One region of the Promicromonospora sp. NPDC050249 genome, then DNA from elsewhere that is predicted to be linked to it. Evidence: riboswitches for the same ligand, from Rfam matches in the RefSeq annotation. Region 1 holds a riboswitch; each other region holds the start of a gene.

Evidence for each region. Region 1 has a riboswitch for S-adenosylmethionine ahead of AB0I32_RS20940 (LLM class flavin-dependent oxidoreductase). Riboswitches for the same ligand answer to the same signal wherever they lie in the genome.
Region 2: linked by a shared signal. The riboswitch ahead of metE (5-methyltetrahydropteroyltriglutamate--homocysteine S-methyltransferase) and the one ahead of AB0I32_RS20940 (LLM class flavin-dependent oxidoreductase) in region 1 are both predicted to bind S-adenosylmethionine.
Region 3: linked by a shared signal. The riboswitch ahead of AB0I32_RS05800 (aminotransferase class V-fold PLP-dependent enzyme) and the one ahead of AB0I32_RS20940 (LLM class flavin-dependent oxidoreductase) in region 1 are both predicted to bind S-adenosylmethionine.

What each region holds. Positions count from the first base shown of each region.
Region 1 is NZ_JBFAKY010000028.1:60,913-64,178, forward strand. It holds gene AB0I32_RS20930 (PLP-dependent transferase) at 1-61, opposite strand, end outside; gene AB0I32_RS20935 (rhodanese-like domain-containing protein) at 58-417, opposite strand; gene AB0I32_RS20940 (LLM class flavin-dependent oxidoreductase) at 483-1,658, opposite strand; SAM riboswitch class IV at 1,955-2,065, opposite strand; gene AB0I32_RS20945 (GH92 family glycosyl hydrolase) at 2,468-3,266, opposite strand, start outside.
Region 2 is NZ_JBFAKY010000018.1:110,372-113,637, reverse strand. It holds gene metE (5-methyltetrahydropteroyltriglutamate--homocysteine S-methyltransferase) at 1-2,075, opposite strand, end outside; SAM riboswitch class I at 2,084-2,186, opposite strand; gene AB0I32_RS16400 (type 1 glutamine amidotransferase domain-containing protein) at 2,494-3,198, shown strand.
Region 3 is NZ_JBFAKY010000005.1:173,721-176,986, forward strand. It holds gene AB0I32_RS05785 (O-succinylhomoserine sulfhydrylase) at 1-372, opposite strand, end outside; gene AB0I32_RS05790 (rhodanese-like domain-containing protein) at 369-818, opposite strand; gene AB0I32_RS05795 (aminoglycoside phosphotransferase family protein) at 1,049-1,834, shown strand; SAM riboswitch class IV at 1,879-1,992, shown strand; gene AB0I32_RS05800 (aminotransferase class V-fold PLP-dependent enzyme) at 2,024-3,266, shown strand, end outside.

The sequences.
Region 1 (3,266 bases):
CCCCTCCCGCGTCGTGCTCCGCGCCGCCTGCGTGCACCTGCCGGGTGGCGAACCCGGTCATGGCGCGGCGCTCGGTGCGGCGCTGGGCTCGGCCGCGGGCAGGCCGGCCTCCTTCCAGGCGGGGAACCCGCCGTCGACGTGCGAGACGTCGGTGTAGCCGCGCGCCGCGAGCGCCTCGGCGACCGGGCCGGAGCCGTCGACCGAGCCGCACACGACGACGACCGGTGTGTCGAGGGTGATGGCGGGGTTGTCCGACGGCCCGAACAGTGCGTCGAGGTTGCTCCGGTCGACGAGCGTGGCGCCGGGGATCTCGCCGGTCGCCGCCCGGCCCGCGGCGGAGCGGACGTCGATCAGCAGGGCGCCGCCCGCGACCTTGGCGCCGGCGTCCTCGGGGTTGCGCAGCTCAGGTGTGCTCATGGTTCTTCTCCTCAGGATCATTGGTTGACGGCGGCCCGTCGGAGGGCAGCCGTCGGGGGCAGCCGTCAGGCGCTCAGCAGCCGGCCCGTGGGCAGCGCGCGGGAAGCGGCGGCGGCGTCGGGCAGTCCGAGTGATCCGCGCAGCGTGGTCTCCGTGCGCTCGGTGCGGAACAGCCCGGCCAGCTGCAGGGCCGGCACGAGGTGGTCGGTGATCGCGTCGAGGTCCGCGCTGAGCGACGACGGGCGCAGGAGGAACCCGTCGGCGGCGCCGACGGCTGCCCAGTCGGCGATGAGGACCGCCAGCTCGTCCGGCGTGTCCGCGACGACGTGCGCGCCGCGCCCCGGATCGGAACCTTCGAGCGCCTCGACGAGCTCCAGCCGGGCCCGGGCGCTGGCCCGTTCGGCGGCGAGCACGACGTAGACCTCTGCGAGCACCCGCACCTCCTCGGGGTCGCGTCCGGCGGACAGCGCCGCATCGCGCACGAGGCGCCGCAGCCGGACCGCCTGCGCGGCGTCTCGCACGGCGATCCGCACGACGTCGGCGGAGCGCCCCGCCAGCCTCGCGCTCGCCTCGGAACGCACGCGGAGGACGACCGGCGGACGTACGCGGGACAACGTCGCACCGCTACCGCCGGCACGGGTCGGGTGGCTGCGGATCGCGAACCGGATGCCGTCGTGGTCGACGCGGAAGCGGCCCTCGGCGTCCAGCTCGACCGCGCCCGACCCGGTGCCGGGCCGCCCCGTCCACACCCGGTTCACGGACTGGATGCCCAGCTCGACCCGGGCCGCCCAGGCGTCGTCGGACTCGGGGACCGCCGTCTGCCGGGTGGCCTGCCAGCCCGCCCGGCCGCTGCTCGCGCGGTCGACGCTGCTCAGGGCGACGGCGGTGTGCGCCGCCTCGGTGTGGACGGTGTCGACGGCGGCGACCAGGCCGATCCCCGTCGTGACCCGTGCCGCGCGGGCCGCTGCGACGACCGTGTCGAGCCGAGCGGTCACCTGACCGCGACCGGGGTGCAGCAGAAAGTCCTCGTCGAGGGTGATGAGGTCGAGTAGACCGCGGTCGGCGGTGCGGACCAGCTGGAGGAAGCGTTCGCCGTCGAACGGGCGAGGCGGGAGCGGGCCGCGGGCGCGGTGCGCGCCGGGACGGGCGCCGGACGAGGTCAGGTCCACGCCGAGCACGACGGGACGGAACGAGGAGGAGGCGGCTGAGGTGATGGATGTGGGCTGCGGTGGGTACGGCACGGCGGGGCTCCGTTCGGGGCTACGGCTGCGCGGCGACATCCAGGTGACCCGGCCGGCGGCGCGCGGTCGACGCGCTGCGGCACTGCTGTGTCACCCGGGAGCGAGGCTGCCGGAAGGTAGGGAGAGGGAGGGTCGGGTCTGTCGCGGTCAGCGGCAGGAACGGCGACAACACATACCCGTGCGCGGGGCAGCACCGGCCCGCGAGAAGACGTTCCAGGACGGCAGGGGCACGTGGACGGCGGGGGCAGCGCTCCGGGTCATCGTGGTTCTCCTCACCTGCTCGCCCAGCGGCGAGCGACGCGTGTTGTCATCCGCCGGCGGCGGTGGCCTGGTCCTCACCCGGGGCACCCACCCGCGCGGGGGGTTGCCGTCCGACCAGCCGGGGCTTCGCGTCGGAGCTCATGACCTGTCCAGCGTTACTACATCTTTCCGATCGGATTAGTGCGGTTCTTCTGGATGTCAGAGAACATACGAATGGAACCGATAGAAGTCAACGATCTATGGCCAGATCTCACATACCGGAACCGGTCCGGGGGTCGGGAGTCTTGTCGCGAAACGCGGCGGGGGTCTGGCGTCGGTCCGTTGTGCTGGTGGTGCTGGTGCCTGATGACTTCGGTCCCTTGCACCCGGCGGCGAGTGACTTCGGTCCTTTGCCTCGAGATCGGTCGGTTGATTGACCGATCTCGAGGCAAAGGACCGAAGTCGCAGGACGTCCCGTGCAAGTGACCGAAGTCGGCGGTGCCGCGACCAGTCGGCGTTGCCGCACCGCCGCACCGCACCGCCGCCGCACCGCAGTGCGGCCGCGCGGATCAGTCGACGAGCAGCTCGATCTGGGCGAGCACGCCACCCCCGCCGGTCTCCAGCCGGAGGCTGGTCAGCGGTATGGGCTCGGCCAGCACGAACGGGCGCAGCTGACCCGGCCAGGGCCATTGCTCGCCGGACCGCTCGTCCAGCACACGGCCGTCGTCCGCGACCAGGCGCCACGCCGACGGCGGCTGCCGGTCCGGTGCCGACCCGGCCGCCGTCCGGGCAGACCTCACCGACCCAGGCTCCGCAGACGACGTCAGCGTGTACGCGCGGAGCACCGCACCCTCCGGGGCCTTGCCGGACGGCCGCCACTCGAGCACGCCGGCCACCTCGGCAGCCGTCGTCAAGTCGCCGTCCGTCAGCCGCGGCAGGGATCCGTCGGTGCCGTGCCAGCCGCCGTCGGCCCGCTGCCACGGCCGGGCCGGCTTGCCGTCCGACCTGCCGTCCGACCCCGTGTCCGCACCTGCCAGGTCCTGCCCCGGGTCGGCCGGCACCGGCACACCCCAGCTCGTCGGCGTCCCGGACATCGCGAACCGGAGGGTCGCTCCACCGGTCAGGTCGCCGTGCTCCACGGTCGGCGACGTGACCGCGCGGGCCGCGCCGTCACCGGCCACGCCGCCCGCACCGTCACCGGCCGCGCCGTCGCCGGCAGAGCCCACGACGACGTCCAGCCCCGCCACGTACCGCCTGTCGGCCGCGCCGGGCGCCTCGACCACGAGGTCGCCGTCGGGCCGGTGCACCACCGCGCGCTCGAAGAGCGGCGAGCCGACCGCCCAGCGCGAGGACCCGATCTCCAGGGGG
Region 2 (3,266 bases), on a different contig from region 1:
TAGCACAGGTGCGTGTGCACCTGCGTGGCGGTGCCGGCCCCGGCGGTCGACAGCCGGAACGAGCGCACCGACCAGTCGAGGTACCCCGGGTGGTCGGCCCGGCGCAGGGGCAGCAGCTCGCGCAGCGCGGGCTCGTCCACCTGCACGACGCCGATGCCCGCCTCCTCCAGGTCCGTCACCTCGTCCCGGAGCGCGAGGGCGACCTGGTCGGCGGTGTCGCCCAGCGGCAGGTCGTCGCGGACGAACGACCACGCCAGGATGGTGACCGGCCCCGTGAGCATGCCCTTGACCGGCCGTTGCGTGAGCGATGCCGCGTACGCGGTCCACTCCACGGTCAGGGGTGCGGGGCGCGAGACGTCACCCCACAGGATCGGCGGACGCACGCAGCGCGAGCCGTACGACTGCACCCAGCCGTGCACCGTGGTCACGAAGCCGTCGAGCTGCTCCGCGAAGTACTGCACCATGTCGTTGCGCTCGGGCTCGCCGTGCACCAGCACGTCCAGGCCCAGCTCCTCCTGGAGCGCCACGGTGCTCGCGATCTCGGCGCGCATCGCGGTCGTGTACTCGTCGTCCGACAGCTCGCCGCGCACCCAGGCCGCCCGCGTCTTCCGGATCTCCGCCGTCTGCGGGAACGAGCCGATGGTGGTGGTCGGCAGCGGCGGCAGGTCGAGCCTCGCCTGCTGGGCCGCCGCCCGCTCGGCGTAGGGCGCGCGTTCGACGTCGGCGGGGGTCAGGGCAGCGGTCCGCTCCCGCACCTCCGGTACGACGACGCCGGGCGCCTCGGCGCGGGACCGTACGGCGGCCGTCGACTCGGCGAGCGCGTCGGCGACCGCCGTCCGGCCGCCGGTCAGGCCGGTCGCCAGCGTGACGACCTCGGCGACCTTCTGGTCGGCGAAAGCGAGCCAGGACTTGAGACCGGCGTCGAGGCGGGGCTCGTCGGCGACGTCGTGCGGCACGTGCAGCAGCGAGGTCGAGGTGCCGACGGCGACCGCTCCCGCACCGAGTCCTGTGCCCGGCGCCGCCAGGGTCTCCAGCGTGGTCAGGCGGGCGTCGAGGTCGGCGCGCCAGATGTTGTGCCCGTCGACGACGCCGGCCACCAGGGTCTTGTTCCCCAGGCCGGCGACGGGGCCGGTCGGGACGGCGCCCTTGACGAGGTCGACGGCGATCGCCTCGACGTCGGTGCCGGCGAGCAGGGCGAGCCCGTCGCCCGCCGCGCTGCGCAGGTCGCCGTACGGCGCGGTGACCAGGATCGCGGGGCGTTCGGCCGTACCGGTCGCCCCGGCAGCGGGGGACAGGTCCGTGGCGAGCCGCGCGTAGGCCCGGCGGACGGCGTCCGCCACCTCGTCGAACGGGACGTCGAGCAGGTCGGTGACCAGCGCGGGCTCGTCGAGCTGCACCCAGGGAGCGCCCGCGGCGGCCAGCGCGCGCAGCACGTCGGCGTAGGCGGCGACGACGTCGTCGAGCCGGTCGAGCGGGTGGAAGCCGTCGGGCGCCTCGTCCGCCGGCTTGCTCAGGAGCAGGAACGTCACCGGTCCTACGAGCACGGGGCGGGTCACGACCGCCTGGCCGCCGTCGGCGGGCCGGGCGAGCTCGGTGAACTGGTGCACGACGCGGTCGTCCGCGAACCCGATCGGGGTGTCCGGCCCGATCTCCGGGACGAGGTAGTGGTAGTTCGTGTCGAACCACTTGGTCATCTCGAGCGGCGGCTTGTCGCCCTCGCCGCGGGCCAGCGTGAAGTAGCCCTCCAGGGAGAGCGCGCCCGTGGCCTCGTTGGTCGAGCCTGTCGAGACGAGGTCCCGGAACCGCTCGGGCACCGCGCCCAGCAGGGCGACGGCGTCGAGCACCTGGTCGTAGAAGGAGAACGAGCCGGGTACGGCGGCCGTGCCGTCCAGGCCCAGTCCGGCGAGATGCCGAGCGGTAGCCAGCCGCAGGTCATGGGCTGTGGTCTCCAGCTCCTCGGCGGTGGTGCGCCCGGCCCAGAAGGACTCGACGGCGCGCTTGAGCTCGCGTCGTCTGCCGATGCGCGGGTAACCCAGGATCGTGGCGTGGGGAAGGTGCGTGAACTCGACTGCCATGCGTATCAGCTCCATCGGACCTGGCGTTAGCACCTTGCCCGGAATTGGCGCTCCGGAGGCAGGTTGCTGCGGTGTCGTTGAGCCAGGACTCTCGACCGCTCTGGATGATTGACCTGGATCGTAAGCATGACCGCGATGTGAGCGGAAAAGCGTCCACCCCTCGGGACGATGCCATCTGGGCTGGTCAGCCGCCGAAAAGTGTGCCACGCGGCCGACCGCGCACCTGCTGCCCGACGCGGCCCCGATCTGGCAGCAGGTGCATGGTCAAATCGGTGTCATAAGCAGGGTTATGGCCGCGCCGGGCCGACCCGGCATTCGGTGATGGATCCTGGCGTTCTGGTCAGAGCCGCGACACACCGCGGCGTCCCTGCCGGCACGACCCGGCGGGCATCCCTCACAGAGAAGGTCGGAACCACCGATGTCGAAGATCCTGATGGTCCTCTCCGCCGCGAACAGCCTGCGCCTCGCCGACGGGACCGCCCACCCCACCGGCTACTGGGCCGAGGAGGTCGCAGCGTCGCACCGCACGCTGACCGCCGCCGGTGCCACGGTCGTCCTCGCGACGCCCGGCGGCGTGCGGCCCACCGTCGACGAGGTCAGCCTGGACGAACGGGGCGGCGTTGCAGCGGCCGACGCCGCGGAGTACCGGACCTACCTGGACACCGTCGCGGACCAGCTGGCTCGCCCGCTCGCGCTGGCTGACATCCGCGCCGACGACTACGACGCGATCTACATCCCCGGCGGCCACGCCCCCATGGCCGACCTGGTGTCCGACGCCGACCTCGGCCGGCTGCTGGTCGCCGCCAACACGCGGCAGACGACGGTGGCCACGCTCTGCCACGGCGCCGCCGCGCTGCTGAGCGCCGAGACCCCGGACGGCGCCTTCGCCTACGCGGGCCGCGCGCTCACCTCCTTCACGGACGAGGAGGAGCGCCAGGGCGGCCTCGGGGACGGCACGCCGTTCCTCGTGGAGACCGAGCTGCGCGAACGTGGCGCGGTCCTCAGGACCGGCGCGCCCTGGAGCAGCACCGTGGTCCAGGACGGCAACCTCATCACCGGGCAGAACCCCCAGTCCAGCACCGCGACCGCCGAGGCGGTGCTCAAGGCGCTCGCCGCCCGCTGACCGCCCGCCGTCGTGCCGACATGGTTAGCCTGAGCACCAGGCAGGGCTGGGCCACGACCTCGGGGGAC
Region 3 (3,266 bases), on a different contig from region 1:
GACGATCCGCGATCCGGACTGCACGAGCGCGGCGAGCGACGTGAACACCGCGGACATCCCTGTCGCCGTCGCGTAGCAGGCCTCAGCGCCCTCCAGCAGGCGCAGGCGCTCCTCGAACGTGTGGACCGTCGGGTTGCCGTAGCGCGAGTAGACGAACCGGTCGATGTCGCCGGCGAACGCGGCCTCCGCCTCGGCCGCCGAGTCGTAGACGTAGCCCTGGGTGAGGAACAGCGCCTCGCCCGTCTCCTGGAACTCGGTCCGCTGGTGCCCGCCGCGCACGGCGAGCGTCGCGGGCCGGACGTTCCGGGGCAGCGGCTTGCGGCCTGACCCACCGGGGATCGCGTCGGCCGGGAAGGCTCCGGTGACCGTCACTGGGCGCCCTCCGTCCAGGGCAGCCCGGCGACCTTCCAGCCCTGCTGGTCGCGGACGCCGTCGGCTCCCGGTGCGCCCTCGAAGCCCTCCAGCACGTTGTACGACGGCGCGATGCCGGCCGCCGTGGCGAGCCGTGCCGCGCCGATCGAACGCTGGCCGGAGCGGCACAGGAAGACGACGGGGCCGTCTGTGACGCCCGCGGCCTTGAGCTCCTCCAGGAACTGCTGGTTGGGGCGGCCACCGGCACGCACCCACTCGCTGAACACCGGCTGCTTCTCGAGGGATGCCGTGTCGGGGATGCCGATCGCGCGCCACTCGCCCTCGGTGCGGACGTCCACGAGGGTGGCGGCCGGGTCGGCGGCGAGCAGGTCCCAGGCCTCCTGGGGCGTGATGTCGCCGGCGTAGCCGTCGGCGGGGCGGGCTTCGACGTGCGCGGGGACGCTCATGTGCTCCTCCATCGGTCGTGGCGGTAGCACCCTCGTCCGTTCTCGCCAGGGGCGGGAACGCTGGGTTGCTGCGGCGTCGTCGTGCCACGTCACTCGGCCGCTCGGGATGGTCGCTGTGATCCTACGACACCACGTCCGGTAGGTGGGATGCCGTCTCGCACACTGGTCGGGATATCGTCCCGGGTGTGGATGGCACTGTGGACAAGTCTGTGGAAGCTGTGGATGACGCTGTGGATGATGCTGTGGACGAGCAGGAGCTGACCGGCGGGAACACCACCGGCGTCGTACGGATCGGCGACAGCGTCCACCGGGAGGCGGGCCCCTGGACGCCCACGATCCAGCGCCTGCTCGCCCATGTCCGCGCCGCCGGGATGACCGAGGTCCCCGCACCGCTCGGCCTCGACGGCCAAGGCCGGGAGATCGTCTCGTACCTGCCCGGCGACGTCCCAGGCTGGCCCGCTCCGGCGTGGCTCTGGTCCGAGGACGTCCTGGCCGAGGCGGGCCGCTTCCTGCGGCGTTTCCACGACGCGACCGCCGGGTTCCCCCGGTCGGACGCCGTCTGGCGTCTCCCGGCGACCGAGCCCGCCGAGGTGATCTGCCACAACGACGCCGCGCCGTACAACATGGTCTTCCGCGACGGCCGTCTCACGGGCCTGTTCGACCTCGACACCGCTTCGCCCGGCCCGCGGGTCCGCGACCTGGCGTACCTCGCCTACCGGATCGCGCCGTTCTCTGCGGACGCCTTCGCGGGCGTCGCCTACGACATCGGGCGCGTGGACCCGATGGCGCGGCTCGACACGCTGACCGAGGCGTACGGGACTCCGTTCCGGCGCGGGGAGGTGCTGGCCGCGATGGTCGACAAGCTTCACGACCTGGCCGGCTGGTCGGAGGCCCGGGCGGAGGCTGACGGACCGGCCGAGCTGCGGGAGCACGCCGCGATGTACCGGGCCGACGCCGACCGGATCGCCGCCCTCATCTCACAGCCAGGGCGACCGAATCGTGAGACCAATATCTGAGACGAGCGTTGACAGGGATTTTGCCGGAGCACAGGATGACGTCAGGTCATGAGTGCCAGCGTCAAGCCCCGGCTCGCTGGTCGGCAACCCTCCTACCGCGGTGGGGTGCCCCGGGTGACGACCTGGCCGCGCGCAGCCGCGCGTGGCAAGCGCGGGGGATCTTCCCCCAGGACTGTGCTGGAGGACGTCATGTCTGCAACCACCCTCACCCGTGACGACGCGGTCGCCGACGTCGCCCCGCTGCGGCCCGTGGTCGGCGGCGCGACCCTCGTCCCGCTGGTCGACGGCAGCCGGGTCCCGTACGCGAACCTCGACGTCGCCGCGTCGGCACCTGCCCTGCAGGCCGTGGCCGACCGTGTCACCCAGGTACTGCCCCTGTACGCGAGCGTGCACCGCGGCGCCGGGTACCTCTCCCAGGTGAGCACCGCGCTCTACGAGACCGCCCGGCGCACCATCGGAGCGTTCGTGGGCGCCCGCGAGGACGACCTGACGATCATCACGCGGAACACCACCGACTCCCTGAACCTGCTCGCGGGCTGCGTCCCGGCGCAGCCCGACGGCGAGCCCGGCCGCGTGCTCGTCCTCGACGTCGAGCACCACGCGAACCTGCTGCCCTGGCAGCGCGGCACGGACGCGACCGTCCTGACCGGCGGCGCGACGGTCGCCGAGACGCTCGACCAGATCCGCGAGGAGCTTATCGACGCCGCCGCAGCGGAACGCCCGTTCGCCCTCCTCGCCCTCACCGGCGCCTCCAACGTGACGGGGGAGTCGCTCCCGGTCGACAAGATCGTCGCCGTCGCCCACGAGCTCGGCGCCCGCGTCGTGCTCGACGGCGCCCAGCTCGTCCCCCACCGCCGCATCTCCCTGGAGACCACCGGCGTCGACTACCTCGCCTTCTCCGGGCACAAGACCTACGCCCCGTTCGGCGCGGGCGCGCTGGTGGGCCGCCGCGACTGGCTCGACGCCGGCACGCCGTACCTCGCCGGTGGCGGCGCCGTGCGGCGCGTGCGCGTCGCTGGCACCGAATGGCACGAGGGCCCCGCCCGGCACGAGGCGGGATCTCCCAACGTCATCGGTGCGGTGGCCCTCGCCGCGGCGTGCGAGGAGCTCGCCGCGCTCGCCCCCGCCGACGTCGCGGCGCACGAGAACGCGCTCCGCCGCCGCCTCGTGTCGGGGCTCGAGGCGATCGACCGCGTCGAGGTCGTGCGCGTGTGGGCCGACGCCGTCGACCCGGTAGGCGTCGTGACGTTCACCGTGGCGGGCTACGACCCCGGCCTCGTGGCCGCCTACCTGTCCGCCGAGCACGGGATCGGCGTGCGCGACGGCCGGTTCTGCGCCCACCCGCTGCTCGGCCGCCTCGGGTTCGACGCCGGTGCGGTGCGCGCCTCGGTCGGTGTCGGCACCGCGGGCGAGGAGGTCGAGCGCCTGATCG